3 regions of the Roseateles sp. FW305-36 genome follow, and region 2 is predicted to be linked to each of the others. Evidence: predicted binding sites of a transcription regulator. Region 2 holds the regulator's gene; each other region holds the start of a gene.
The links. The regulator HrcA, encoded in region 2, represses chaperone genes, less so after heat shock. The targets are predictions, from matches to a motif close to TTAGCACTCNNNNNNNNNGAGTGCTAA.

Region 1 (9,704 bases), on a different contig from region 2:
ACCGGGCACGCAGCGTGATTGCCGCCAACAAGCCGGGCTCGGGTCTGGGACTCTCGATCGTGCGGGACATCGCCACGGCGCACCAGGGGCAAGTGCAGTTGCTGACGCCAGCTGGCGGTGCCGGCCTGTGCGTGCGGGTGACGCTGCCGGCACTCAAACGCGCGGCCCCGGTCGAGGCGACGACGGCTATTTGACACCGCCCGCCTCATGCCTCCAGCGGCGCAGGAATTCCTGCTGCTTGACGCGGTCGAGAAAGACCAGCAGCGCAGGCGCCACGGCAATGGCCTTGAGCCTGCCGCCAAGCTCCCGGCGCAGCGTTGCGGCCGTGAACTCGCCCGGAACATCTTCGCGAATCGAGAACAGCTCGGACTTGCTGGACAGCACGGTCTGCCCGCGCTTGGACAGCAGATAGTCGAGCCAGAGCTTGGCGGCGTTCGGATTGGCGGCTGACTTGGCAATCAGTGCGATGCGCGACATGACGAGGGTGTAGTCCCGCGGCAGCACCACGCCAATCGAAGGGTCGCGGCGGGCACGCGTCAGCGCGTAGGAGCCGATCAGGTTGTATCCGAGATAGACCTTTCCGGCGGCGATTCTCTGCACCATCACCGAGGTGTTGGCCTCCAGCTCGACCGCATCCGCCCCCATCGCGCGGGCCAGGTCCCAGAAGCTGGCCTGGATACGGCTGTCCTGGGTTGCAAACAGGAAGCCAACCGCCGATTTCTCGATGTCATAGGTCGTCACGTTGCCCGCGTACTTGTCGCGCTGGCTGGTCAGCAGCCTGAGGACATCGGCGTGCGTCGCGGGTACCTCATCGCCGGTCACGAAGTGCTTGTTGTAGACAAACACCGCCGGCTCGAACGTGGTGCCGTAGGCGGTCTCGCGCCAGACGGCCCATTCGGGCAGCGATGCGATTTCCGGCGACCGGTAGCGTGTCGCGTAGTCGTCGTTGGCGAGCTTCATCTGCAGGTCCATCGCCGAACTCCACAGGACGTCTGCAGTGGGTTTGCCGGCGTAGGTCTCGGCCAGGTAGCGCTGATGCAGCTCCGCGCTGTTGAGGTCGTTGTACTCGACCCGAATCCCCGGGTAGCACTGCTCGAAGTCGCGGATCAATGAAGCGACGGCGGAGATGTCGGTCGTGGAGTAGACAACGACCTTGCCTTCATCCCGGGCGGCAGCAACGATGCCGGGATAGGAGTCCGGGTAGTTCGACGGCGAGCCCGGCCATGCTTGGAGATGAACCGCCGCTGGCAAAGGCAAGAGCAGCCATCGCAGCAAATTGCGACGGCCCACGGGATCGAGTTGCGCGTCGATTCTCGCCATCGCTCGAGGATAGCGATCAGAGCTGGCCGCAAGCTGTTCACTCTCCCGGTGACGACGCCCATGGGCAGGCGAGGCTACAGTCGGCCGCATGACGTCCCCTGCTGTTTCGCGTCCGCCCGCCACGCTGCTGATTGCCTGGCGGCAATTGCTGCGAGATTGGCGCGCCGGCGAGCTGCGACTGCTGATGCTGGCCGTGGCCCTCGCGGTCGCCGCGCTGTGCGCCGTGGCCTTCCTGTCCGACCGCCTGGACCAGGGCCTGCGCCGCGATGCAGCCCAGTTGCTGGGCGGTGACGCCGTCGTCGCCAGCGACCAGCCCACGCCGCAGGCCATCGTCGACCTGGCCGCTACCCAGAACCTGACCACCGTCCGCAGCGCCACCTTCCCGAGCATGGCGCGCAGCGATGAAGCCCATGGCGGCGAGAGCCGGCTGGTGGCCGTGAAGGCGGTGGGCGCCGGCTATCCGCTGCGCGGCAGCGTCAAGCTGCGCGAAGCCCTGCCCGGCCGTGGCGGCGCCCCGGCGGCCGGCGAGGTCTGGGTCGACCCGGCGGTGGCCGACGGCCTGGGGCTCAAGCTCGGCGACACGCTGCTGCTCGGCGACAGCCAGCTCAAGCTCGCCGCCCTCATCGAGACCGAGCCCGACCGCGGCGCCGGCTTCATGAATTTCGCGCCGCGCGTCATGCTGGGCGAAGGTGACCTCGCCGCCACCCATCTCGTGCAGCCGGCCAGCCGCCTGACCTACCGCATGGCCGTCGTGCCGGCCACCGGTGCTGGGCCGGGCGCGGTGGCCGGCTTCGTCAAGGGCGCCGAGCAACTGGTCGAGAAGGACAAGCTGCGCGGCGTGCGCCTGGAGTCGCTCGAATCCGGCCGCCCCGAGATGCGCCAGACCCTGGACCGCGCGGCGCGCTTCCTGCGCCTCGTGGCCATGCTGTCGGCCCTGCTCGCAGCGGTCGCCGTGGCGCTGGCGGCGCGCGACTTCGCGGCGCGGCATCTGGACGACTGCGCCATGCTGCGCGTGCTCGGCCAGCCGCAGCGCCGCATCGCCTGGGCCTATGGTCTGGAGTTCCTGCTCGCCGGCCTGGGCGCCAGCGCCGTCGGCGTGCTCGGCGGCCTGGCCCTGCATCAGGTCTTCGTGTCGCTGCTGGCCGGCCTCATCGACGTCAACCTGCCGCCGCCCAGCATCTGGCCGGCCCTGCTGGGCCTGGGCCTGGGCCTGTCGCTGCTGATGGGCTTCGGCTTGCCGCCGGTGCTGCAGCTCGCGGCCGTGCCGCCGCTGCGCGTCATCCGCCGCGACCTGGGCGCGCCCAAGGCCGGTTCCCTGCTCGTGCTGGGCGCCGGCGTGGCGGGCTTGGGCGCCATCCTCGTCGTGCTGGCCGGCGACATGAAGCTGGGTGCCATCGCCGCCGCGGGCTTTGCCGGCGCGGTGCTGCTGTTTGCGCTGCTGGCCTGGTGCGCGGTCTGGCTGCTGCGGCGCGTCGTGCCCGTCAATGTCAGCGGCGCGGCCGTGCCGCGCTGGCTGCTGCTGGCCACCCGCCAGGTCGCTGCTCGGCCAGGCTTTGCCGTCATGCAGGTGGCGTCCCTGGCCGTCGGCCTGCTGGCCCTGGCCCTGCTGGTGCTGCTGCGCACCGACCTCATCGACAGCTGGCGCCGCGCCACGCCGGCCGCGGCGCCGGACCGCTTCGTCATCAACATCCAGCCCGACCAGGGCGAAGCCTTCCGCAAGACGCTCACCGACGCCGGCGTGAAAGGCTTCGACTGGTACCCCATGATCCGCGGTCGCCTCACGACCATCAATGGCGAGCCTGTGCTGGCCAAGCGTTTCGCCGAGGAGCGCGCCCAGCGCCTGGCCGAGCGCGAGTTCAACCTCAGCCACACGGCCGAACTGCCGGCCCACAACCAGATCACCGGCGGCCGCTGGGGCGATGCCAAGCCCGATGAGACGGGCCTCAGCGTCGAGGAAGGCCTGGCGGCGACGCTGGGGCTCAAGCTCGGCGACACCCTGGCCTTCGACATCGCCGGCCAGCCGGTGCAGGGTCGCATCACCAGCCTGCGCAAGGTCGACTGGTCGTCGATGCGGGTCAACTTCTTCGTGCTGTTCGAGAAGGCCGAGCTGCCGGACCTACCTGCCACCCAGATTGCCGCCTACCGCAGCCCGGCGGCCACCAAGCTGGACCGCGAGCTGGCCAGGCAGTTCCCCAACCTGACCGTCATCGACGTGTCGGCCCAGCTCAACCAGGTGCAGGGCGTGCTGGACCAGGTCATCCAGGCCGTGCAGTTCCTGTTCGGCTTCACGCTGGCGACCGGCCTGGTCGTGCTGCTGGCCGCCGTGGGCAGCACGCGCGAGGCACGTACCCGCGAGTTCGCGCTGATGCGGGCCCTGGGCGCACCCGGCAGCCTGTTGGCCCAGGTGCAGCGCGCCGAGCTGCTGGGCGTGGGCGCCCTGGCCGGCTTCCTGGCCGGCGCGGTGGCCCTGGTGCTGGCCGCCCTGCTGGCACGCTTCGTGTTCGAGTTCGAGTGGCATATGAAACCCTGGGTGCCGCTGATCAGTGCCGCTTGCGGCGCGCTGCTGGCCTGGAGTGCCGGCTGGTGGAGCCTGCGCGGCGTGCTGCAGCGCCCCGTGGTGCAGACGCTGCGGGAGGCTCAGGCGGAATGAGCCCCGCACGGCCGTCCGAAGGGGCTCGGCTCCCGCCTGGCGGGACAGCGCGCAGCGCGAAGGGTGCCCAGTGAACTCCGTCGGCGCCCGCGAAATCGGCCGCTATCTGGCGCTGTCCGCGGCCGTCGTCGGCGTCTACTACCTGCTGGCCCGGCTGGGCCTGCTGATGGTGCTGCCGCCCTACCAGGTGGCGCCCATCTACCCGGCGGCCGGCTGGGGCCTGGCCGTGCTGCTGGTCTGGGGCCTGCGCTACACGCCGGCCGTGGCCCTGGGCTCCTTCATCGTGCAGGCCACGATGATGAGCGAGCAGGGCGGCGTGCTGGCCCTGGCAGCCGGCATCGGCCTGGGCGCGGCGACGCAGGCGGTGGCCGGCACCCTGCTGATGCGCCGCTGGTGCGGCCGTCCCATCGTGCTGGCCTCGCCCCGCGAGGTGGCGGGTTATCTGGCCGCCGCCGCCCTGGCCGGCTGCATCAGCCCGAGCTGCGCGACGCTGCTGCTCAAGGTCTTCGGCGTCATCGCGACGGCGCAGGCGACGCTGGTCTGGACGGTCTGGTGGACCGGCGACCTGATGGGCGTGCTGATCGCCACCCCCATCACGCTGGCCCTGATCGGCCAGCCGCGCTCGGCCTGGGCCACGCGGCGCTTCAGTGTCGGCCTGCCCATGTTGCTGACCACGCTGGTGGTGGGCCTGGGCGTGGCCGCCACCATGGAGTGGGACCACCAGCGCAATCGCGCCGACTTCGCGCGCGACGCCACCGGCGCTGCCCAGGACCTGGCGGGCCGGCTGCGCGAGCCGCTGCTGATGCTGGAAGGCGTGCATGGCCTCGTCAAGGTGAAGCCGCGACCGACGCGCGAGGAATTCGTGCGCGCCACCCGCGGCTTCCTGACCGAAGAAAGCCCGCTGATCGCGCTGGGCCTGACCTTGCGGGTCGCTCGTGAGGATGTCGACCGCTTCAACGCGGCCGCTGCAGCCGACTTCCCGGGCGGCTACCAGGCCCGTGATCGACTGCGCGCCGGCGATCTGCGTCCGCCGCTGGACGAGGACATGCTGGCCATCCGCCTCATCGAGCCGCTGTCACGCAATGCCGGTGCCCTCGGCGTCAATGTGCGCACCATCCCCGGCGCCCGCGCGGCCATCGAGCAGGCCGCGGCCGTCGGTCGGCCGGTCGCCTCGGCCGGCTTCCAGCTGTCGCAGGACAAGGAGGCCGCCGTCGGCGTGGTCGTCTACCAGCCGCTCTACCGCGGCAATGCCGCGCCGGACGCGCAGGCCCTGGACGGCGTCGTCTTCGCGACGCTGAGGCCGGACCTGCTGCTGTCGCGGCTGGCCGCGGGCTGGCCGGAGCACCTGGCGGCCTGTCTCGTCGACATGGAACCCGGTGCCGTGTATCCGCGCCTGGGCGGCCGCATCGGCTGCGAGGCGGTGCAGCGCGGCGACGATGCTCGCCTGCCGCTGGTCAAGATGCCGCTGGAGTTCGGCGGCCGGCAGTGGGAGGTGCGCATCTACGACCTGCCGGGCCTGGTGCAGGCGCCGGGCCGCAGCTGGGCCTTCGCCCTCGTCGGTCTGCTGGCCACCGCCATGGTGGGCGCGCTGCTGCTGCTGATGTCGGGCCGGACCCAGCATGTGGAAGCCCTGGTGCGCGAGCGCACGGCGGCCCTGGAGCGCGAGGTGGCCAACCGTGCCCTGGGCGAGCGCGCGCTGAGCCAGAGCGAGCAGCGCTTTCACAGCATCTTCGAGAACGCGCCCATCGGCATCGCCTTCACCGACCTCAATGGCGGCTTCCAGGAAGTCAACGCGCATTTCTGCGGCCTCGTCGGCTACTCGGCCGCCGCCTTGCTGGGCAAGCGATCCATCGACGTGACCCACGCCGATGACCGCCGCGAGGACATCCGCCTGGCGCGCCGGCTGATGCGCGGCGAGATCCCCTACTACCGCCGGCTCAAGCGCTATATCCGCCCGGACGGCAGCACCGCCCATGCGCGCGTGCTGGTGAGCCTGCTGCGCGGCGCGGATGGCCGGCCGCACCGCCTGGTGGGCGTCGTGGAAGACATCACCGACCAGCTGCGCATCGAGGAACTGGATCGCGCCCGCGAAGCTGCCGAGGCCGCCAACCAGGCCAAGAACGAGTTCCTGTCGCGCATGAGCCATGAGCTGCGCACGCCGATGAACGCCATCCTCGGCTTCACCCAGCTGATGCAGATGGACGCGACGGAGCCGCTGCCGCCCGGGCAGCGCGGCCGCGCCCAGCAGATCGCCCAGGCCGGCTGGCATCTGCTGGAGATGATCAACGACACCCTGGACCTGTCGCGCATCGAGGCCGGCTCGCTGCGTCTGGAGCCGGCCCTGCTCGAGTTGCCCCCCCTGCTGGCCCGTGCCGTGGCCCTGGTGCAGGGTCAGGCGGCCGAGCGCGGCTTGGGCCTCAGCCAGCGCGTCGACCCGGCGGCGGTGCGTCTGGTCGGCGACCCCACGCGGGTGACGCAGATCCTGACCAACCTGCTCAGCAACGCCGTCAAGTACAACCGCCCGAACGGCAGCGTCAACATCGTGGCGACCAGTCCCGAGTCGGGCTGGGTGGAGATCGCCGTGCGCGACACCGGCCTGGGCCTGACCGAAGAACAGCACGCCGCCCTCTTCCAGCCCTTCAATCGTCTGGGCCGCGAGCGCAGCGGCCTGCCAGGCACCGGCATCGGCCTCGTCATCAGCCAGCGCCTGGCCGAGATGATGGGTGGCAGCCTGCGCGCCGAACAGCAGCCGGACGGCCCGGGCGCCTGCTTCGTGCTGCGCCTGCCCGCCAGCGGTGCCGCGGTTGCCCTGCCGCAGGAGGCCGCACCGCACGAGCCCACGCCCCCGCGCGTCGGACCGCGGCGGCGCCTGCTCTATGTGGAGGACAACCCCCTCAACGCCGAAGTCATGCGCGGCATCCTGGAGCAGCGCCCGGGCATCGAGCTGGAGATCGCGTCGACGGTCGAGGCCGGCCTGCGCGCCCTGCGCGAACGGCCACCTGCCCTGCTGCTGCTGGACTGGCAACTGCCCGACGGCGACGGCCTGACCCTGCTGAGCCGCATGCGCGATCTGGGCGCCACGCTGCCACCGGTCGTCGTCGTGTCGGCCAACGCCCAGCCCGAGCAGATCGCCGCGGCCCAGGTGGCGGGCGCCCGGCACTATCTGACCAAGCCGCTGGACGTGCGTGAATTGCTTGCCCTGGTCGACGAATTGTTGGTTTCGGCAGGTGGTGCGGAACGGGCAGAATGAGGGTCCAGTTCCCCATTTGCAGCAGCGCCCGATGAGCTCTACCGACCTCGTTCCCAGCACCGGTGCCCAGGCCGTGCAGGCTCTGGCTCGCACCGATGGCCGCCAGTTCCTGACCTTCCGCATCGGCGAGGAGGAATACGGCCTGGACATCCTGCGCGTGCAGGAAATCCGCTCCTACGAGCCGCCCACCCGGGTCGCCAACGCCCCCGCCTTCGTCAAGGGCGTCGTCAACCTGCGCGGCGTCATCGTGCCCATCCTGGACATGCGCATCCGCCTGGGCCAGGCCAGCGAATACAACGCCTTCACCGTCGTCATCGTGCTGAATGTGGCGGGCCGCGTCGTCGGCGTCGTCGTGGATTCGGTGTCCGACGTGCTGGAACTCAGCGCCGAGGCGATCAAGCCCCGCCCCGAAGTGGCCGCCGCCCTGGACGCCCGCTTCATCACCGGCCTGGGCAAGATCGGCGAACGCCTGCTGATCCTGCTGGACATCGAGGCCATGATCAAAAGCCCGGATTTCGGGCTGGTGGACTAGCGGCAGGCGATCGCAAGTTAGCGATCGCTGACTGTTTCACCGTTGGAAATACTGCATTCCAGCCGATGCGCCGTCATTCTTAGCACTCACCAAACCAGAGTGCTAATATCTTGTCCATCGCGGCATCCCTCGCCGCGGTTTAGCAAGGATTCATGACGATGTCCGCCTCTTCTGCCATTGCCGTCCGCGACCCCTGGGCCCTGGTGCCCTCGCTGGGCAATCTGGACGCCTACATCTCTGCCGTCAACCGCCTGCCGCTGCTGACGGCCGAGGAAGAAGGAAGCGCCGCGCGCAGCCTGCGCGACAAGGGCGACCTCGAAGCCGCCGGCCGCATGGTGCTGTCGCATCTGCGCCTGGTGGTCTCCATCTCGCGCCAGTACGTCGGCTACGGCCTGCCCCAGGGCGACCTGATCCAGGAAGGCAATGTCGGCCTGATGAAGGCCGTCAAGCGCTTCGACCCGGACCAGGGCGTGCGCCTGGTCAGCTACGCCATGCACTGGATCAAGGCCGAGATCCACGAGTACATCCTGAAGAACTGGCGCATGGTCAAGGTCGCGACGACCAAGGCCCAGCGCAAGTTGTTCTTCAACCTGCGCTCGATGAAGCACCAGCTCAAGGCCGACCAGGCCGATGGCCAGACGCATCGCAACACACTGAGCGAAGCCGAACTGGCCCATGTGGCCAGCACGCTGAACGTCAAGCGCGAGGAAGTGCTGGAGATGGAGACCCGGCTGTCGGGCGGCGACGTGGCCCTGGAGCCGCAGACCGACGACGACGGCGAGAGCTTCGCCCCCATCGCCTACCTGGCCGACGAGAGCCACGAACCCACCCGTGTCATCGAGGCGCGCTCGCGTGACGCCCTGGCCGGCGACGGCATCCAGCGTGCGCTGGAAGTGCTGGACCCGCGCAGCCGCCGCATCGTCGAAGAGCGCTGGCTGAAGGTCAACGACGACACCTCGGGCGGCATGACGCTGCACGAGCTGGCGGCCGAGTACGGCGTGTCGGCCGAGCGCATCCGCCAGATCGAGGTGGCGGCGATGAAGAAGATGAAGAAAGCGCTGACCGAAGCCGCCTGATCCCTCGAGCCCTCGCATGCAAAAGGCCCTTCGGGGCCTTTTTTCATGGGGTGCTCGCGACGCAACGCCCGTTGCAGGCCATCTCGAAACTCAGGGGACGCCAGCAATCAACCCGAGCGTCGGCTAGCTACTTCGGGGCCGCCATCGCGTCGAGCACCTTCCTCGTGACGTCGACCGCCGCACTACGGAACGGTGCGTTGTCCTGCAGGATCAGATCGTATTTCTCGGTCTCGAAGACCTGCTTGACGGCCTTGTCAAACCTGTCCTTGACCACGCGCTGCTCCTCCTGCTGGCGCCGCTCGGCGTCCTCCTGGAATTCGCGGCTCCTGCGCTCCAATTCACGCTTCTGGTTCGCGAGGTCCCGATTGCGACGGCCGCGTTCCTCTTCGGAAAGCACAGCCCCGTCCTTGTCCAACTTCTCGCTCGCCTCGCGCAGCCTGGCTTCCAGTCGCTGCAGTTCCTTGGTACGGCCGCCAAACTCGCTCTCCAGCCGCGCACCCGCGGCCTTGGACGGGGCAGACTCCTGCAGCACCTGCTGCACGTCGACAAAACCGATCTTCAGCGGCTCTGCTGCTGCACCCGTCATCGCCCCCAGGAGGCCGACTGCGGCGATGGTGATGGCTGTTTTCATATTCACTTTCGAACTCTCTGCGGCGTACGCCGCGCACTTCAAGACGGTTTCCTGGTTTCAGCCAGCAGCAGCTTGATGTCGTCGGCCAGCGGCTGGGCGCCGGCGCCGTAGCGGGCGTAGACGCGCACGCGGCCTTCGGTGTCGAAGATGAAGCTCGCGGCCGTGTGGTCCATGGTGTAGGTCTCGGGCGTCTTGCCCGGCACCTTTGCGAAGAAGACCTTGAACTCCTTGGCGGCGGCCTGGGT
Region 2 (9,704 bases):
GCAGAAGGACCTGCACAAGGCGAGTCCGGTGGTTAGACTCAATGTATTCTGGCCATCGGCGACGGCTGATTTTTCATTTTTGTCGGGCTGCATGTTCATCATCGGCAGGGGCAATGGCGTGAGGAGAACCGCAATGGTCAACTCTTTGAAGACGTGGGTTGTGCTCGTGGCCGGGGGAATTTTCGCAAGCGCTGGATCGTCGGCCCAACCGTTTACCTGCGGCCCCTACCAGGTGGCCTTCTATGAGACCGGCCTGTTGTATTTCAAGGACTCAACCGATGAATACACAGGTATCGACAGGGGCGTCGTCGAAGAGTTGGCCAGGCGAACCGGATGCATCCTGGTGCTCTTCCTGGATTCCCGAGTGCGAACTTGGTCGGCACTCGAAAGCGGGCAGTTGGACATGACCGTGTCTGGCATTGAGACGCCACAGCGCCAGAAGTTCGCCTTATTCATTCCATATATCTTCAACAATCGCAACTATCTTGTCGTCAGGAACGAACTGGCCTCCAGGATCAAGACGCGGCAGGATTTCTCGGCTGACAAGACCCTTCGCCTCGGGGTCGTCAAGGGCTTCGTTCACGGTGACACGATTGACCCATGGATTGCCACGCTGCAGCGCGAAGGGCGTGTTGACGTTGTGGCCGACCTGGAGGTTCTGGCCCGGGTGTTTGCCGCAGGACGCGTGAGCGCCTTTCTGACGCAGCCCCTTGTTTGGCCGCCCCTGCTGGAGCGAAATCATCTCGGCGGCAAAGTGCAGATGCTCGACATAGCGCCCGGCGATAACGCAGTCCTCGGCCTGGTTCTTTCACGCAGCCGGGTAGCCGCAGCAGACGCGGAAAGGATCCACGCTGCGATGAAAAGCATGCGTGCCGACGGCACACTGGAATCGATCATTGCTCGCTTCGCTGGCCCAGCGATGGCGAAGTCTCTGGCACGTCGACAGCCCGACTAGGACCCGGCCCGGTCTTCGCTGAATGTTTAAGCGATGACGGCTTTCCGGTGCCCAGACTGGTCCTGCAGACGTTTGCACGGCGTCGTTCCGTCCGGCCGCGCCGCGTCGGACCGGACGTTCGATCTTGGAGTGCCGCCCTGGCTGTCGAACGACCGGTCTCCGAGGTGCAGCGGCCCTGCGTGCCGCTGACAGTCGAACGGCCGCTGATGATCGCGGCGGTCGCTCAGCCTGTCAGGCGCGAATGACTCTGACCAGCCTGCAACGGACATCAGGACAACATCTCGGACGGCACGACTAAGGACGGCGCAGCTTGACGCGTCTCCAAACCCAGGCGTTGACACTTCGTTGACACAGGCACCAAAGCGCCTGCCAAGATTCGAATCTAACCTATTGATTTTATTGGTAGGCCGTATTGGACTTGAACCAATGACCAAAGGATTATGAGTCCTCTGCTCTGACCAACTGAGCTAACGGCCCCCGGAGAGGAGGCGCGCATTCTAGTCAGCGCCGGAACGGCGCACTCAGCGCTGGCTCAGCGCCTGCCCCACCATCCGCGACGTGATGTCGACGATCTGGATCATGCGGTCGTAGGCCATCCGCGTGGGGCCGATGACGCCCAGGGTGCCGACCACCTGGCCGTCGACCTCGTAGGGCGCGCTGACGATGGACAGCTCCTCGTAGGGCACGACCTGGCTCTCGCCGCCGATGTAGATGCGCACGCCCTCGGCGCGGCTGGAGTTGTCCAGCAGGCGCATCAGCTGAGTCTTCTGCTCGAACAGGTCGAAGAGCCGGCGCAGGCTGCCCATGTCGTGGCTGAAGTCCTGCACGGTCAGCAGGTTGCGCTCGCCCGAGACGACGACGCGCTCTTCCTGCTGTTGCATGGCTTCGCTGCCGACCTGCACGGCCGCGCTCATCAGGCCGGCGATCTCGCCGCGCAGCGCGTCGACCTCATGGCGCAGGCGCTCGCGCACGGCCTCCAGCGTCAGGCCCGCATAGCCGGCGTTCAGGCGGTTGCTGGCCTCCTGCAGTTCGCCCTGGCTGAGGTCCTGGGCGGTGAAGATGACGCGGTTCTGCACGTCGCCGTCGGGCGAGACGAGGATGACGAGGACGCGCCGCTCGCCCAGGCGCAGGAATTCGATGTGGTGGAAGACGCTGGGCTTCTTGGGCGAGGTGACGACGCCGACGAAGCTCGACAGGTTGGACAGCATCTGCGCCGCGCTGGCGATGACGCGCTGGGGCTGGTCGGGCTGCAACTGGGCCGTCTCCACGCCGATCAGGCCGGGCTGGGCCGTCAGCATGGTGTCGACGAAAAGGCGGTAGCCGCGCGCCGTGGGAATGCGGCCGGCGCTGGTGTGCGGGCTGGCGATGAGGCCGAGCTCTTCCAGGTCGGCCATCACGTTGCGGATGGTCGCGGGGCTGAGCTCCAGGCCCGAGGCTTTGGACAGCGTGCGCGAGCCGACCGGCTGGCCGTCGGCGATATACCGTTCGACCAGGGTTTTCAGCAGGGATTTGGATCGCTCGTCGAGCATTCCTGCATTCTATGGACAGCGCTGTTCCACCCCGGATATGCAAACCCCCTGTGGTGTAATTTGCCGCATGGCCGAGCGCTTCAGACATGTCGCCATCGTGGGCAAGCATCAAGCGCCAGGCATCAAGCCGGTGCTGCAAGAGATTGCCCAATTTTTGTGCAGCCAGGGCCTGGACGTCTCGCTGGAGGCGGCCACCGCGCTCAACACCGGCCTGACAGACTACGACGCCCTGTCCAACGACGAACTCGGCCGGCAATGCGACCTGGCGGTCGTCATCGGCGGCGACGGCACCATGCTGGGCTTCGCCCGCGACATGGCCCGCCACGGCATCCCGCTGGTGGGCATCAACCAGGGCCGGCTGGGATTCATCACCGACATTCCCATCGAACGCTGGCGCGAGTCATTGGCGCCGGTGCTGGCAGGCGACTACGAGGTGGAGCCCCGGGCCATGCTGGAAGGCGGGGTCTGGCGCGACGGCGAGTCCATCTTCTCCGGCCTGGCACTGAACGACGTGGTCGTCAGCCGCGGCGGCACCTCCGGCATGGTGGAGCTGAAGGTCAACGTCGGCGATCAGTTCGTCGCCAACATGCGCGCCGACGGCCTCATCGTGGCCTCGCCCACGGGCTCCACGGCTTATGCGCTGTCGGCCGGCGGGCCCATCCTGCACCCCAGCATCGCCGGCTGGCTGATCGTGCCGATCGCGCCCCACACCCTGTCCAACCGGCCCATCGTGCTGCCCGACCTGGGCGAGGTGCGCATGGAGATCGTGGCCGGGCGCGATGCCTCGGTGAACTTCGACATGCAAAGCCTCGCCAGCCTGCTGCACGGCGACACCATCACCGTGCGGCGCAGCCAGCACCAGGTGCGTTTCCTGCACCCCAAGGGCTGGAGCTATTACGCGACCCTGAGACGCAAACTGCGTTGGTATGTTTAGTTAGAGCCTGACCCATGCTGCGGCACCTGAGCCTGAAGGATTTCGTCATCGTCCCCGCGCTGGAGCTCGACTTCGAGCCCGGCTTTGCCGTGCTGACCGGCGAGACCGGCGCCGGCAAGTCCATCCTCATCGACGCCCTGCAGCTGGCCCTGGGCGGCCGTGGCGAGGCCGGCGTGGTGCGCGAAGGCGCCGCCAAGACCGAGATCTGCGCCGAGTTCGACACCCCGCCCCATCTGCGCGCCTGGCTGGACGAAGCCGGCTTCGACAGTGAAGACACGCTGCTGCTGCGCCGGGTCATCGACGCCGCGGGCAAGAGCCGCGCCTGGATCAACGGTGGCTCGGCTACGCTGACCCAGCTGCGCGAACTCGCCGACCACCTGCTCGACATCCACGGCCAGCACGCCTGGCAGGGCCTGACGCGCCCGGCCTCGGTGCGCGAGCTGCTCGACGGCTTTGCCGGCCTGGACACGGCGCCGCTGGTCCGCGCCCACGCCGCCTGGAAGCAGGCCTCGGAAGCCCTGGCCAGGGCCCAGGGCCTGCAGGCCGAAGCCCAGCGCGAACGCGAACGCCTGGCCTGGCAGATCGGCGAGCTCGACGGCCTCGCGCCCGCCGAGGGCGAGTGGACGGAGCTGAACGCCGAGCACGAGCGGCTGTCGCACGGCCAGTCCCTCATCGACGCGGCCAAGTCGGCCCTGGATGCATTGGACGAAGCCGAGCCCAGCGCCCAGTCGCTGGCCGGCGGCGCGCTGGATCAGCTCGAGCGCGTGCTCGACCATGACGCCCGCCTGCTGCCCGCCGTGCAGGCCCTGCGCGACGTGCAGGCCCAGTTGCAGGACGCCAGCCACACGCTGTCGGCCTATCTGCACAAGACCGACCTCGACCCGGCCCGGTTGGCCGAGCTGGACGAGCGCGTGTCGGCCTGGATGACGCTGTCGCGCCGCTACCGCCGCCAGCCGCAGGAGCTGCCGGCCCTGCTGGCGCAATGGCGCGCAGAACTCGCCGCACTCGATGCCGCCAGCGACACGGCCCAGCTCGAAGCAGCCTTGGCCGCCGCGCGCAAGGCCTTCGACAGCGAAGCCCAGGCCGCCAGCCGCGCCCGCAAGAAGGCCGCGCCCCTGCTGGCCTCGGCCGTCACCGCGGCCATGCAACAGCTCGGCATGGCTGGTGGCCAGTTCGACATCGCGCTGAATGCCACCGAAGGCCCGCAGAGCTTCGGCCTCGAATCCGCCGAATTCCTCGTCGCCGGCCACGCCGGCAGCACGCCGCGGCCACTGGCCAAGGTGGCCTCGGGCGGCGAACTGTCGCGCATCGCGCTGGCCATCGCCGTGACCACCAGCCAAGCGGCCACCGGCAATGCGCCGGGCACGCTGATCTTCGACGAGATCGACGTCGGCATCGGCGGCGCGGTCGCCGAGACCGTGGGCCGCTTGATGAAGCAGCTCGGTCATTCGGCCGACGGGCAACGCCAGGTGCTGGCCGTCACCCACCTGCCCCAGGTCGCCGCCTGCGCCGACCGCCATCTCGTCGTCGCCAAGGCCTTGCAGGGCGGCACCACGGTCAGCTCGGTCAATCCGGTCTCCGGCGAGGCCCGCGTGGCCGAGGTCGCCCGCATGCTGGGCGGGGAACGCCTGTCGTCCACCAGCCTCGCGCATGCGCAGGAGATGCTGGACGCGTCCACGGCCAAGCCGAAGAAGGCGAAGTCATGAACATGGACACCGACCTGCAGGGCGACGTGGTGCTGCTGACCGGCATGTCCGGCGGCGGCAAGTCGGTGGCCATGCATGCGCTGGAGGACGCGGGTTATTTCTGCGTCGACAACCTGCCTGCCGAGCTGCTGCTGGACTTCCTGCGCCTGGAGCAACAGCGCGGCGAGCGCCGCGTCGCCATCGCCGTGGACGTGCGCTCGGCGAGTTCGCTGCCGATGCTGCTGCCGCTGCTGAAAGACCTGCGCGCCACCGGCGTGCCGGTGCGCTCCATCTTCCTGGACGCCAGCAACGAGGCGCTGATGCGGCGTTTCTCGGAAACGCGCCGCCCCCATCCGCTGCGCGAGGACCGCGACACCGGCTTCGGCAACCTGGATGGCGTGGCCGAGGACGGCCACCGCCTGCTGCTGGACGCCATCAAGCTGGAGCGCGAGCTGCTTTACGGCCTCAAGGCCGATTCCACCGTCATCGACACCAGCCAGTTGCGCCCCGCCCAGTTGCGCGCCTGGCTGAGCGATCTCGTCGGGCCCAATGCCGGCGCCAAGCTCACCCTCGTCTTCGAGAGCTTCGCCTTCAAGCATGGCGTGCCCAGCGACGCCGACTTCGTCTTCGACGTGCGCGTGCTGCCCAATCCCTATTACGACCGTGAGCTGCGTCCCTTGACGGGCCGCGATGCACCGGTGGCGGCCTATCTGGCGGCCCAGCCCGAGGTGGGCCTGATGATGGGCCAGATCGCCGGCTTCCTGTCGCGCTGGCTGCCCAACTTCGCGGCTGACCAGCGCAGCTACCTGACCGTCGCCATCGGCTGCACCGGCGGCCAGCATCGCTCGGTCTATCTGGTGGAGATGCTGGCGCGCCAGTTCGGCCATCATGGCCACGTGCTGAAGCGCCACCGCGAATTGGACGCTCGCTAGTTTCAGAATGTTTGTTCTAGACATTGAGTTCTAGAACAGATATTCTGAACACATGAACTCGACACCCTCCGCCAAACCGACGGCGGCCGAGCTGGATCTGTTGCAGGTGCTGTGGCGCCTCGGGCCGGCCGACGCCAAGGCCGTGCACGAGGCCCTGCTGCCCGAGCGCCCGGACGCGAGCTATGCCACCGTGCTGCGCCAGTTGCAGGTCATGCACGGCAAGGGCCTGCTGAGCCGCGACGAGAGCCAGCGCCCGCAGCTCTACGCCCCCGTCCATGCCCAGGACAAGCTGCAGCAATCGCTGATGAAGGATTTCATCGCCAAGGCCTTTGCCGGCTCGGGAAAGGCCTTGGTGCTTGCCGCGCTGAAGAACCACGTCAACGCCAAGGAACGCGCGGAGATCCGTCAGCTGCTCGGCGGCAACGGAGACAAGACCGCATGAACGCCGCGCCGGGCCGTCCCAAGCAAGTTCGCTCCCGCCTGGCGGTACAGGCCGCAGGCCGAAGGGTGCACCAATGAATCTGGACCTCGCCATGAATGCCTGGGGCTGGGCCCTCGTGAACTTCCTATGGCAGGGCGCCATCGTCGGCGTCGCCGCCGCTGCGCTGCTGGCCCTGATGCGCGGCGCCTCGGCGCGCTGGCGCTACGCGGTATGCGCCGCCGGCCTGGGCCTTTGCCTCGGCCTGCCGCTGGCCCAGTGCCTTGACCTGGCGCCGGCCGATGCGGAGTTCATCGGCGAACTGTCGCCTCTGGCCGAACAGATGCCGGCCCTGGTCACCGCTTGGGCCCTGGGCACCACGCTGATGTTGGCCCGCGTTGCGCTGGGCCTGGCCTGGGTGGGGCGCGCACGGCGGCGCAGCACGCCGGCGCCGGCCGAGTGGCAGGCGCGGCTCGATGCCCTCGCCCGCCGCCTGGGACTGAAGCGCGCCGTCAGCCTGCGCCTCCTGCCCGAGCTGGCCGGCCCCATCGCCCTGGGCGCGCTGAGGCCCTGCGTGCTGCTGCCCGCCGCACTGCTGAGCAAGCTGCCGGTCGACCTGCTGGAAGCCCTGCTCGCCCACGAGCTCGCCCATGTGCGGCGCTGGGACTATCTCGCCAACCTTTTGCAGAGCGCCGTAGAGGCCCTGCTCTTCTTCCACCCCGTGGTCTGGTGGCTCTCGGCCCGCATGCGCCATGAGCGCGAAATGGTGGCCGACGAAATCTCGGCCGAACTCATCGGTGACTCCCGCCGCTTGGCCGTTGCCCTGCATGCACTCTCTGAACTGGATCAAGCTCCCATGACCTCATCCCTCGCCCAGGCCGCCCGCGGCGGTGACCTGCTGGCCCGCATCGAGCGCCTGCTCGCCCCCCGTCCCCAGGCCACCGGCTGGAAACTGGCCCTGCCGGCCCTGCTGATCGCGGCCACCAGCTTCGTCGTGCAGGCCAAGGGCCGCGACCCCGTCGAGGCGCCGGCGCCGGTCACCCAGGCCACGACGGCTGCCGATGAGATGCCGCCGGCCCAGCAACTGCGGCTTCCCGTCAATGCCAAGCATGTCGTCGTCATCGATGACGCCACCGGCAAGGTGCTGATGGCCCGCGACGCCGACGCCGTCGTGCCCATCGCCTCGCTGACCAAGCTGCTGACGGCGATGGTGGTGCTGGACGCCAAGCTCGACCCGAACGAGAAGCTGCGCATCACCAATGACGACGTCGACACGCTGAAGCACAGCAAGTCCCGCGTGCGCGTCGGCACGCAGATGAGCCGCCAGGCCGCGCTGGAGATGGCGCTGATGGAATCCGAGAACCGTGCCGCCGCGGCGCTGGCCCGCACCTACCCGGGTGGCGAGGCCGGCTTCGTGAAGGCCATGCAGACCAAGATCCACGCCCTGGGCCTGAAGCACACGGCCATCACCGACCCGACCGGCCTGTCGCCCGCCAACACCTCGACGGCCACCGAGATGGCCGCCGTAACCGCCGCCGCGGCGCGTTATGGCGAGATCGAACGCATCACCAGCGTCAAGAAGGCCAAGGTGCCGGTCGACGGCCGTACCCGCGAACTGCGCAACACCAATCGGCTGGTGGGCGCCAAGGGCTGGAACATCCGCGTGTCCAAGACCGGCTACACCGAGGAAGCCGGCCGCTGCCTGGCCATGCGCATCCTCAATGGCAAGCGCCCGGTCACCGTCGTGCTGCTGGACGCCGACGGCTCGGCCAATCGCCTGCGCGACGCGGCGCTGATCCGCAAGTCACTGACCAAGCAGGCCTCCTGATCGTGCAGCGCCGCCACCTGCTCGCGACCGGCAGCGTCGCGTTCGCGCTGCCCGCCCTGGCCCTCGACTTCGCGGCACCACGCCGGCCGGCCGCCATGCGCGCCAGCGTCGACCGCATCGTCGACATCGCCGTCGGCATCCGTCCCTTTCGCGCCCAGGGTCCGCGCATCGAGGCCGAGAAACGCTTCGGCAAGACGCTGGTCCACCACTACGGCCATGGCGGCAGCGGCTGGTCGCTGTCCTGGGGTTCGGCGCAACGAGCTCTGGCGCTGATCCAGGCCAGCGGCGCGCGCCCGGGCGAGCGCATCGCCGTCGTCGGCTGCGGCGCCATCGGCCTGACGACGGCCCGCACCGCCCAGCAGGCCGGCTACAAGGTCAGGCTCTATGCGAAGGACCGCCCGCCGCGCGTGCACTCCTCGGCGGCGACGGGGCTGTGGACGCCGGACTCGCGCATCGTCACCGAAGCACACGCCAGCGAGGCCTGGACGGCGGACTGGGAAGCCATGGCGCGCGCCTCCTTCAAGGTGCACCAAAGCTATCTCGGCCTGCCGTCGGGCCCGGTCGAATGGCATGACGGCTATGTGGTCGCCGACGAAGGCTTCGACCAGCCCCTGCCCAGCTACGCCGCCCACGGCAGCGAGCCCGACTATCCCGAGCTGTCCTCGCGCATTGCCGACCTGCGGCCGCATGGCAAGGAACTCGCGGCCGACGAGCACCCCTTCCGCAAACCGCATGTGCGCCGCTTCACCCAACTCGTCTTCAACATCCCGGCCTACCAGCGCCTGCTGCTGGACGACTTCGCCCGCGATGGCGGCGAGCTGGTGCAGCGCGAATTCCACCAGCCGCGCGACTTCGCCAGGCTGCCGGAGCGCGCCGTCGTCAACTGCATGGGGGACGGCGCCCGCAAGCTGTTGAACGATGCCAGCATGACGCCGGTGCGCGGCCAGACGGCGCGCCTCATTCCCCAGCCCGAGGTGGACTACGCGCTGATCTACCGCGGCCACAACCTCGTCGTGCTGCCGCGCCGCGACGGGCTGCTGGTCGCCGCCATGGGCGAGCACGACTTCGGCAACGCCGACCTCACGCCCGACCGAGCCCAGACCGAAGACGCCGTGCGACGTCTGGCCACATTGTTCCAGCCCGGGTGAGGCTCATGCAGCACTTCACGAGGACGTCGCTCGTCCTCTGCGCGTTGCTGGTGCCCGTCGCGGCGCACGCCATCGACGATGGCCGCGTCCGCGCAGCCGTTGAAGCCGCCATCCTTCCAGTGATGGCACGCCATGACATCCCCGGCATGGCCGCGGCGCTGACCGTCGACGGCCGCGCCTACGTCTTCAACTTCGGCGTCACGTCGAAGCAGGCCCCGGCGCCCGTCACGGACACCACGCTGTTCGAGATCGGCTCGGTGAGCAAGACCTTCACG
Region 3 (9,704 bases), on a different contig from region 2:
TCAAATGCGCGCGTCGACGATGTGCTGGCGGCCCGGTTGCGGGCCGCGGTCCCGAACTGGGCGGCCGTAGGCGGGTTGGACGACGCGACACTGGCCGCGCGTATTGCCGCCGACGGCATCCACGTGCTGGTCGACCTGAATGGTCACACCGGCGGCCATCGGCTGGGCGCGTTCGCGCGCCGGCCCGCACCGCGCCAGTTCAGCTGGCTCGGCTATGCCGGCAGTACCGGCCTGGAAGCGATGGACGGCTTCATCGGCGACCGCTGGCTGCTGCCGCCGGGCAGCGAGGCCGGCTTCGTCGAGCCCCTGCTGCGCCTGCCGGACAGCTTCACGGTCTATGCGCCGCCCGCCGAGGCGCCCGGTGTCACCGTGCGCGATGGGCCGGTCTGCTTTGGCAGCTTCAACGCCGTGCACAAGCTCAACGACGCGGTGCTGGGGCTGTGGGCGCGCGTGCTGGCGGCGACGCCGGGCAGCCGCCTGCTGCTGAAGGCGCCGGGCCTGCAGCACGAGGCGGCGCGCGCGGCCCTGCTCGGGCGCTGGCCGGGCGATCCGGCCCGCCTGGAGCTGCAGGGGCCGGGGCCGCTGGCCGACTATCTCGATGCCTTCGGACGCGTCGACATCGCCCTCGATCCCCATCCCTACAGCGGCGGCATGACGACGTTGGACGGGCTCTGGATGGGCGTGCCGGTGCTGACCCTGCCGGGTCCCGCGCCGATCTCGCGCCAGGGCCTGAGCTTTCTGCAGACCCTGGGTCTGGCGCAGGACTGGGTGGCGGTCGACGAGGAGGACTTCGTGCGTCGCGCCGTGCGAGGGGCGGGTGACCGTGCCGGTCTGGCGGCACTGCGGGCCGGCCTGCGCGAGCGCATGGCCGCCAGCCCCTTGTGCGATGCCGAGCGCTTTGCCCGGGACTGGCTGACCCTGGTGCAGGCATGATGCGCGCCGTCACCACTCGTCCCCGCGTCATGAAGCGTGTTCTCGGTTTCGGCCTGGCCTGCGTCGCGACCCTTGTGCATGCGCAGGATGCGCAGACGCCGAAAAAGCCCGATCTGCCGCTGTGGGAGCTCGGCCTGGCTGCGGGCACGCTGTCACAGCAGGCCTATCCGGGCGCCGACCAGCAGGTCAGCCGCACGCTGGTGCTGCCCTATGTGGTCTACCGCGGCAAGGTGCTGAGGGCCGACAACGAGGGCGCGGGGCTGCGTGCGATCCGCACCGAGAGCTTCGAGCTGGACGTGTCGTTCGCGGGCTCGCTGAGCGCCGGCGGCAAGTCGCTGCGGGCGCGCGAAGGCATGGCGCGCCTGCCCTCGCTGGTGGAATTCGGGCCGGTGGCGCGCTGGTATCTGAATGGCCGCGACGCGGCCAACCGCCTGAGCTTCGAGGTGCCGGTGCGCGGCGTGTTCGAGGCCAGCGACCTGCGTCACCATCGCGGCATGAGCCTGGAGCCCGAGCTGTCGCTGGAGCGGCGGCAGCTGGCGGGCTGGAGCTATGGCGTCAGCGCCGGCCTGCTGTTTGGCGATCGCCGCCTCGGGTCGATGTACTACACCGTCGAGCCCGGCGAGGCCCTGCCGGATCGGCCGGCCTATGCGGCCCGCTCGGGCTTGATCGCGTGGCGGCTCAAGGGCGGCGTGTCGCATCAGCTGACGCCCGATCTGCGCCTGTTCGCCATCGGCCGCGTCGACAGCGTGGCTGGCGCGGCCAACCGCGCCAGCCCGCTGGTGCGTCAGACCACCGGTGCCACCCTTGGCATCGGCCTGACCTACACGCTGACCCGCTCGGCGGCGCGGGCCACGAGCGACTGACAAGAAAAAAGGGGCTGCTCGCGCAGCCCCTTTTTCTTGAATGCTCGATCAGTTGGGGACAGAGCAGCCGGGCGGGTACGCCCGTCAGGTCTGTCCCCAATGTCTTACATGTCCATGCCGCCCATGCCACCCATGCCGCCCATGCCACCAGGCATGCCGCCGCCGGCGGCTTCTTCCTTGGGGGCCTCGGCAACCATGCACTCGGTCGTCAGCATCAGCGACGCGACGGAGGCGGCGTTCTGCAGGGCAGTGCGCGTCACCTTGGTCGGGTCCAGGATGCCCATTTCGATCATGTCGCCATAGGTGTCGTTGGCGGCGTTGAAGCCGTAGTTGCCCTTGCCGGCCAGCACGGCGTTCACGACGACGGAGGCTTCGCCACCGGCGTTGTAGACGATCTCGCGCAGCGGGGCTTCGATGGCCTTCAGGACCAGCTTGATGCCGGCGTCTTGATCAGCGTTGTCGCCCTTGATCTCGCCAGCGGATTGCTTGGCACGCAGCAGGGCCACGCCGCCACCGGCGACGATGCCTTCTTCAACGGCGGCACGGGTGGCGTGCAGCGCGTCTTCCACGCGGGCCTTCTTTTCCTTCATCTCGACTTCGGTGGCAGCACCGACCTTGATGACGGCGACGCCGCCGGCCAGCTTGGCCACGCGCTCTTGCAGCTTCTCGCGGTCGTAGTCGCTGGTGGCTTCCTCGATCTGGATGCGCACTTGCTTGACGCGGGCTTCGATGTCGGCAGCAGCACCGGCGCCATCGATGATGGTGGTGTTTTCCTTGCCCACTTCGACGCGCTTGGCCTGGCCCAGGTCAGCCAGCGTGACCTTCTCGAGCGACAGGCCGACTTCTTCGGCGATGACCTTGCCGCCCGTCAGGATGGCGATGTCTTCCAGCATGGCCTTGCGGCGGTCGCCGAAGCCAGGAGCCTTGACGGCGACAACCTTCAGGATGCCGCGGATGGTGTTGACCACCAGGGTCGCGAGGGCTTCGCCTTCGACTTCCTCGGCAATGATCAGCAGCGGACGGCCGGCCTTGGCGACGGCTTCCAGCGTGGGCAGCAGGTCGCGGATGTTGGACACCTTCTTGTCGTACAGCAGCACGAAGGGGTTGTCCAGGATGGCGGATTGCTTTTCCGGGTTGTTGATGAAGTAGGGCGACAGGTAGCCGCGGTCGAACTGCATGCCTTCGACGACGTCCAGCTCGTTGTTCAGGCTCTTGCCGTCTTCAACGGTGATGACGCCTTCCTTGCCAACCTTGTCCATCGCGTTGGCGATGATCTGGCCGACGTCGGCATCGCTGTTGGCGGAGATGGTGCCGACCTGGGCGATTTCCTTGGAGGTCGTGGTGGCCTTGGAGGCCGCCTTCAGCTGGGCGACGAGGGCTTGCACAGCCTTGTCGATGCCGCGCTTCAGGTCCATCGGGTTCATGCCGGCGGCCACGTACTTCATGCCTTCGCGGACGATGGCCTGGGCCAGCACGGTGGCGGTGGTGGTGCCGTCACCGGCGTTGTCGCTGGTCTTGGAAGCGACTTCCTTGACCATCTGGGCGCCCATGTTCTGGAGCTTGTCCTTGAGCTCGATTTCCTTGGCCACGGACACGCCGTCCTTGGTCACGGTCGGGGCGCCGAAGGAGCGCTCGAGCACCACGTTGCGGCCCTTGGGGCCCAGGGTCACCTTGACCGCGTTGGCCAGGATGTTCACGCCTTCAACCATGCGGGCACGAGCCTCGCCGCCAAAGATCACGTCTTTTGCTGCCATTTGATTCTCCGGATATCCAAATTGGGGTCAGAGTCGAATTCTCTGAATCAGTTGGGGACAGAGCTCGCGCTGCGCGCTTCGGTCTGTCCCGCAAGCCATTACTTCTGCACCACAGCGAAGAGGTCCTCTTCGCGCATGACCAGCAGCTCTTCGCCGTCGACCTTGACGGTCTGGCCGGAGTACTTGCCGAACAGGACGCGGTCGCCGACGGCGATGTTCAGGGCCACGAACTCACCCTTGTCGTTGCGCTTGCCCGGGCCGACGGCCAGGACTTCACCTTGATCGGGCTTCTCGGCGGCGTTGTCGGGGATGACGATGCCCGAGGCGGTCTTGGTTTCTTGCTCCAGACGGCGAACGATCACGCGATCGTGCAGGGGGCGCAGCTTCATGGAATCTCCTTGAGAGTTGGAACTGGAGCGGCCGTGACGTCGCGGCACGCTGAAAAAATGGGGCCACCAGCTCAACACCGGTCAGCCCGATCTCGTTAGCACTCGAATGCGTTGAGTGCTAGCAGAGAGGCATTATAGGGACGGAGGATGGCGATTCAAGAGCTGCATCATGGGAATGGCCCGTCGCCCGACCGTTTCAAAGCGCCGGCCCCGCCTGCGCCTGTCGGCGATGGCTGCACGCGCCGGCGGCCCCATGAAAAAAGACCGCCGGGGCGGTCTTTGCTTTCGGTGCGGGTCGCTCAGCGCGCGGCGCGGCGGCGAACCCAGCCGAGGCCACCAAGGGCAGCCAGGGTCAGGGCGACGCTGGCGGGCTCGGGCAGGCGGCCGGGAGGGGCGACGTTGACAGTCTTGAAGCTGAGGTCGTCGATCAGGATGGATTGATCGACGCCTGAGAAAACGACGGTGCGGGCCACGCCGCTGAAGGTCAGGGTGGCCTGAGACCAGTTGCAGAAGGAGAAGGCGCCGCAGGATTTGCCGGCCAGTCCCGACAGGCCGGGCTTGCCCAACTCGACGCCATTTTCGTCGAAGGCATGCACCGCCAGGTTGATGGTTTCCGTGCTGCCCGAATAGAAGAAGGAGATGGCGTCGGAGAAACCGAGGCCGGCAACGGCATTCAGCGTCATCGAACTGCCCATCAGCACGGCGCCACAGCTGTTGTCGCGCTGGAAGCTGAAATCGCCGCCGCAATTGCCTGCTTCGGAGACGCCCGTCCAGGCAGTGCCGGTCACGGTGACGCCCTTGGATGCGTACTGGTTGGTCAGCAGCTCCGAGGTCGTCACGTCCTCGAAGTTCAGGGTGACCGCGCCGGCCATCGCCGATTGCATGGTGGCCGTCAAGGCGAGTGCCAGAAGTTTGCTCATCGCACGCATGGCGTTCTCCGTCCAGGGTTTGTTCGAGTTGGGTTCTGGCACGAACTGTAAACAAGGCCCCACATGACGGGCTGGCTGTCTCCCCTTCAGTTGGGGGGGAGTCAAGTACCTGGGGGCCTCGCTTAGGGGGGATCGGGCGCCTCACGCGCACGCAGATCTGAGTCGTTCTGCACGCACGGCCGGAATGAATGCCTTGGCTACACTGCCGGCGGTGGAAACCAAATGGCTTGAAGACTTCGTCAGCTTGGCCGAGACGCGCAGCTTTTCCCGCTCCGCCCAGCTGCGCCACGTGACCCAGCCGGCGTTCTCGCGCCGCATCCAGGCGCTGGAGGCCTGGGCTGGGGTCGACCTCGTGGACCGATCGTCCTATCCGACGCGCTTGACGGCCGCGGGCGCCACGCTGCTGGCCCAGGCCGTCGAACTGCTGGGCAATCTGCAGGCGACGCGGAACATGCTGCGCAGCCACCAGGCGGCCGACCAGGACATGATCGAGTTCGCCGTGCCGCACTCGCTGGCCTTCTCCTTCTTCCCGCACTGGCTGATGGGCCTGCGCCGCGGCTTCGGCGCCATCAAGTGCCGGCTCAATGCGGCCAATGTGCACGACGCCATGCTGCAGCTCAGCGAAGGCAATTGCGACCTGCTGCTGGTCTATCACCATGCCAGCCAGCCGCTGCAGCTGGACCCCGAGCGCTATCAGATGGTGTCGCTGGGTCATGAGACCTTGTCGCCCTATGCCAAGGCAGACAGCCAGGGTGAGCCGCAGTTCCGCCTGCCCGGCCGGCCGGGCCAGAAGATCCCCTTCCTCAGCTATGCCTCCGGTGCCTATCTGGGGCGCCTCGTCGAGCTCATCGTCAAGGAGGCCGACTGCGCGCTCAACCTCGACGCCATTTATGAAACCGACATGGCCGAAGGCCTGAAGGCGATGGCGCTCGAGGGCCATGGCTTCGCCTTCCTGCCCGCCAGCTCGGTGCAGAAGGAGATCGCCAGCGGCCGCCTCGTGCCGGCCGCGGCGCCGGGGACTTTCAGCGTCAGCATGGAGCTGCGCATCTACCGCGAGAAGCCCGAGCTTTCGCGCCGGAGCAAACCTGCCTCCTTGGCTTTGTGGGACTATCTGTCGTCCCAGGCATGAGCTCATCCCGGTTCGGCATGCATCGTGTAAACCCGTATTCGGGCTGAACCTGGGGCGTGGTCTGCTCACGCCTGTTATCGATATCCACTTCCTGTTGTTGGAGCCTCCATGAAGAAAGTTCTGCTCGTCGCAGCCCTGTTCGCCGGCGTTTCGGCCGTCCATGCCGAAGACACGCTGAAGAAGATCAAGGACAGCGGCGTCATCACCATGGGCGTGCGTGAGTCCTCGGGCCTCGCCTACACCATCGGTGACGGCAAATACGTCGGCTACCACATCGACGTCTGCGACCGCGTCATCGCGGACCTGCGCAAGCAGGTCGGGGGCAAGCTGGAAGTCAAGCACCAGCCCGTCACCTCGGCCAACCGCATCCCGCTGACGGTCAACGGCACCATCGATCTCGAGTGCGGCTCGACGACCAACAACATGGCGCGCCAGAAGGACGTCGCCTTCGCCGTGACGACCTATGTCGAGGAAGTGCGCATCGCCGTGAAGGCCAATTCCGGCATCACCAACATCGCCCAGCTCAACGGCAAGACCGTCGCCACGACGACGGGCACGACCTCGGTGCAGACCCTGCGCAAGCACGAGCGTTCGACCGGCGTGGACTTCAAGGAAGTCTTCGGCAAGGACCACGCCGACAGCTTCCTGCTGCTGGACTCCGGCCGCGCCGACGCCTTCGTCATGGACGGCTCCATCCTGGCCAAGAACATCGCCACCTCCAAGAATCCGGCCGATTTCAAGATCGTCGGCGAGGTGCTGTCCGTCGAGCCCATCGCCATCATGATGCGCAAGGACGACCCGGCCTTCAAGAAGGCCGTGGACGACAGCATCAAGGGCCTGATGAAGTCGGGCGAGATGGCCAAGATCTACGACAAGTGGTTCATGCAGCCCATCCCGCCGACCAACACCAAGATCGGCCTGCCGCTGTCCGCCGCGACCAAGGACGCCTGGGCCAACCCGAACGACAAGCCGATGGAAGACTACGCGAAGAAGTGATTCGCGCAGTGATCTGAAAGGCCGCAAAGCGGGTGCCTGGCACCCGCTTTGCTTTAGACAAGAGGCTTGAGGAGAGGCCCATGAGTTGGGATTGGCAGTTCTACTGCAATGACACCGCCACCGGGGAGGCCGTCGCCGGCTGCTTCGGCCCGGGCGGCAAGGAGCAGACCTATCTGCAGTGGATGTTGAGCGCCTGGGGCTGGACGCTGACGGTTTCGCTGCTGGCCCTGCTGCTGGCGCTGGTCGTCGGCTCGCTGATCGGCATCATCCGCACGGCGCCCAACAAATGGCTGGCGCGCTTCGGCGAGGCATGGACGGAGCTGTTCCGCAACATCCCGCTGCTGGTGCAGGTCTTCCTCTGGTACCACGTCATCCCGGCGCTGTTCCCGGTGCTGCGTGAGGCCCTGCCGCCGTCGGTCCTCATCGTCTTTGCCCTGGGCTTCTTCACCAGTGCGCGTATCGGCGAGCAGGTCAAGGCCGGCATCCAGACCCTGCCGCGCGGCCAGCGCTATGCGGGCCTGGCCGTCGGCATGACCCTGCCGCAGACCTATCGCTTCGTGCTGCTGCCGATGGCGTTTCGCATCGTCATCCCGCCGCTGACCAGCGAGAGCATGAACATCGTCAAGAACTCGGCCGTGGCCTTCGCGGTCAGCATTCCCGAGCTGGCGCAGTTCGCCCAGCAGGCCTCTGAAGAGACCTCCCATTTCGAGGAGATCTTCATCCCCGTCACGCTGCTGTACTTCGTCTCCGCCTTTGCGATCAACCGTGTCGCCAAGTTCGTCGAGGCGCGGGTGCGCATCCCCGGCCAGTCGGGAGGCAAGTGATGCTGAATCTCGACTATTCCTTCCTGAACTGGGCGGTCATCCAGAGCTTTGTCGCCAAGGGCTTCTGGTTCTCCATCCAGTTGACGCTGGTCGCCATGATCGGCGGCATCATCCTCGGCACGCTGCTGGCCATGATGCGCCTGTCCAGCCACAAATGGCTGTCGGCGCCGGCGGCCCTGTATGTCGACACGCTGCGCTCCATCCCGCTGGTGATGGTGATCCTGTGGTTCTTCCTGCTCATCCCCAAGCTGCTCGGGCCGCTGGGCGGCGAGACCTCGGCGCTGATCACCTTCACGCTGTTCGAGGCCACCTACTACTCCGAGATCATGCGGGCCGGCATCCAGTCGGTGTCGCGCGGCCAGGTCAACGCCGGCTATGCCATGGGCATGACCTACGGCCAGACCATGCAGCTCGTGGTGCTGCCCCAGGCCTTCCGCAACATGCTGCCGGTGCTGCTGACCCAGACCATCATCCTGTTCCAGGACACCTCGCTGGTCTATGCCGTCGGTGCCTATGACCTGCTGAAGGGCTTCGAGGTCGCGGGCAAGAACTTCAACCGCCCGGTCGAAACCTACCTCGTCGCCGCCGTCGTCTATTTCGTCATCTGCTTTGCGCTGTCGCAGCTCGTGCGCCGCCTGCAGAAGAAGATCGCCATCATTCGCTGAGGGTCAAGTTGTGATTGACATCAAGAACATCTCCAAGTGGTACGGCAGCTTCCAGGTGCTGACCGACTGCACGACGTCCATCAAGAAGGGCGAGGTCGTCGTCGTCTGCGGGCCCTCGGGCTCGGGCAAGTCGACGCTGATCAAGACCGTCAATGCGCTGGAGCCCTTCCAGAAGGGTGACATCGTCGTCGACGGCACCTCCATCGCCGACCCCAAGACCAACCTGCCCAAGCTGCGCTCGCGCGTCGGCATGGTGTTCCAGCACTTCGAGCTGTTTCCCCATCTGTCGGTGACCGAGAACCTGACCATCGCCCAGACCAAGGTGCTGGGCCGCTCGGCGGACGACGCCAAGACCCGCGGCCTGAAGATGCTGGACCGTGTCGGCCTGTCGGCTCACAAGGACAAGTTCCCCGGCCAGCTGTCCGGCGGCCAGCAGCAGCGCGTGGCCATCGCCCGTGCGCTGTCCATGGACCCCATCGTCATGCTGTTCGACGAACCCACCTCGGCGCTGGACCCCGAGATGGTCGGCGAAGTGCTGGACGTGATGGTGCAACTCGCCAACGAGGGCATGACCATGATGTGCGTGACCCACGAGATGGGCTTCGCCAAGCGCGTCAGCAACCGCGTCATTTTCATGGACGCCGGCAAGATCATCGAGGACTGCAGCAGCTCGGACTTCTTCAACAAGCCCGACGAGCGCTCGCCGCGCGCCAAGGACTTCCTGGCCAAGATCCTTCAACACTGAGGACAGCGCCATGAGCAGCGTCGGCACCGGTTGGGAAGAGATCATCGGCGCCGACGAGGCGGCTCGTCATGCCGAGGCGGCGCGCATGATGGCCGCGATGCAAAAGCGCAAGGACGAGCGCTTCGGCAGCGGCCGTGCCCTGCACCGCAAGGCCCTGGCCGCTGTGCGCGGCAAGCTGCGCGTGCTGGACGGCCTGCCCGACCACGCCCGCCACGGTCTCTTTGCCGCACCCGGCGAGCATGAAGTCTGGGTGCGCCTGTCCAACGGTGCCATGGACAGGCAGAGCAACCGCCGCCCCGACATCCGCGGCTTCGCGATGCGCGTCTTCGGGGTCGACGGCGAAGCGGCCCTGGGCGGCCGCACCGATCACCAGGACCTCTCGCTGATCAACCAGACGGCCTTTGCCTTCCCGGACAGCCGGCACTTCTTCGGCCTGGTGGAAGCCGCCGGCCGCAGCCCGGGCGCCGTCATCGGCTG

Region 1: the regulator HrcA is predicted to act here: its motif matches at 7,832-7,858, upstream of rpoH (RNA polymerase sigma factor RpoH).
Region 3: the regulator HrcA is predicted to act here: its motif matches at 4,035-4,061, upstream of groES (co-chaperone GroES).

Annotation. Positions count from the first base shown of each region.
Region 1 covers NZ_JBYSZK010000004.1:51,645-61,348, forward strand. Annotated here, with positions in the region: gene AC3WOE_RS08875 (sensor histidine kinase) at 1-194, shown strand, start outside; gene AC3WOE_RS08880 (ABC transporter substrate-binding protein) at 187-1,320, opposite strand; gene AC3WOE_RS08885 (ABC transporter permease) at 1,409-3,970, shown strand; gene AC3WOE_RS08890 (PAS domain S-box protein) at 4,041-7,220, shown strand; gene AC3WOE_RS08895 (chemotaxis protein CheW) at 7,252-7,752, shown strand; gene rpoH (RNA polymerase sigma factor RpoH) at 7,911-8,828, shown strand; gene AC3WOE_RS08905 (OmpH/Skp family outer membrane protein) at 8,956-9,459, opposite strand; gene AC3WOE_RS08910 (SCO family protein) at 9,498-9,704, opposite strand, start outside.
Region 2 covers NZ_JBYSZK010000005.1:209,238-218,941, forward strand. Annotated here, with positions in the region: gene AC3WOE_RS11595 (substrate-binding periplasmic protein) at 1-955, shown strand, start outside; tRNA gene AC3WOE_RS11600 (tRNA-Ile) at 1,356-1,432, opposite strand; gene hrcA (heat-inducible transcriptional repressor HrcA) at 1,477-2,484, opposite strand; gene AC3WOE_RS11610 (NAD kinase) at 2,552-3,418, shown strand; gene recN (DNA repair protein RecN) at 3,433-5,124, shown strand; gene rapZ (RNase adapter RapZ) at 5,121-6,035, shown strand; gene AC3WOE_RS11625 (BlaI/MecI/CopY family transcriptional regulator) at 6,088-6,477, shown strand; gene AC3WOE_RS11630 (M56 family metallopeptidase) at 6,551-8,281, shown strand; gene AC3WOE_RS11635 (FAD-dependent oxidoreductase) at 8,284-9,429, shown strand; gene ampC (class C beta-lactamase) at 9,435-9,704, shown strand, end outside.
Region 3 covers NZ_JBYSZK010000024.1:1,144-10,847, reverse strand. Annotated here, with positions in the region: gene AC3WOE_RS29155 (O-linked N-acetylglucosamine transferase, SPINDLY family protein) at 1-933, shown strand, start outside; gene AC3WOE_RS29150 (MipA/OmpV family protein) at 963-1,796, shown strand; gene groL (chaperonin GroEL) at 1,901-3,550, opposite strand; gene groES (co-chaperone GroES) at 3,649-3,939, opposite strand; gene AC3WOE_RS29135 (PEP-CTERM sorting domain-containing protein) at 4,239-4,859, opposite strand; gene AC3WOE_RS29130 (LysR substrate-binding domain-containing protein) at 5,080-5,997, shown strand; gene AC3WOE_RS29125 (amino acid ABC transporter substrate-binding protein) at 6,106-6,993, shown strand; gene AC3WOE_RS29120 (amino acid ABC transporter permease) at 7,074-7,817, shown strand; gene AC3WOE_RS29115 (amino acid ABC transporter permease) at 7,817-8,482, shown strand; gene AC3WOE_RS29110 (amino acid ABC transporter ATP-binding protein) at 8,493-9,227, shown strand; gene AC3WOE_RS29105 (catalase family protein) at 9,238-9,704, shown strand, end outside.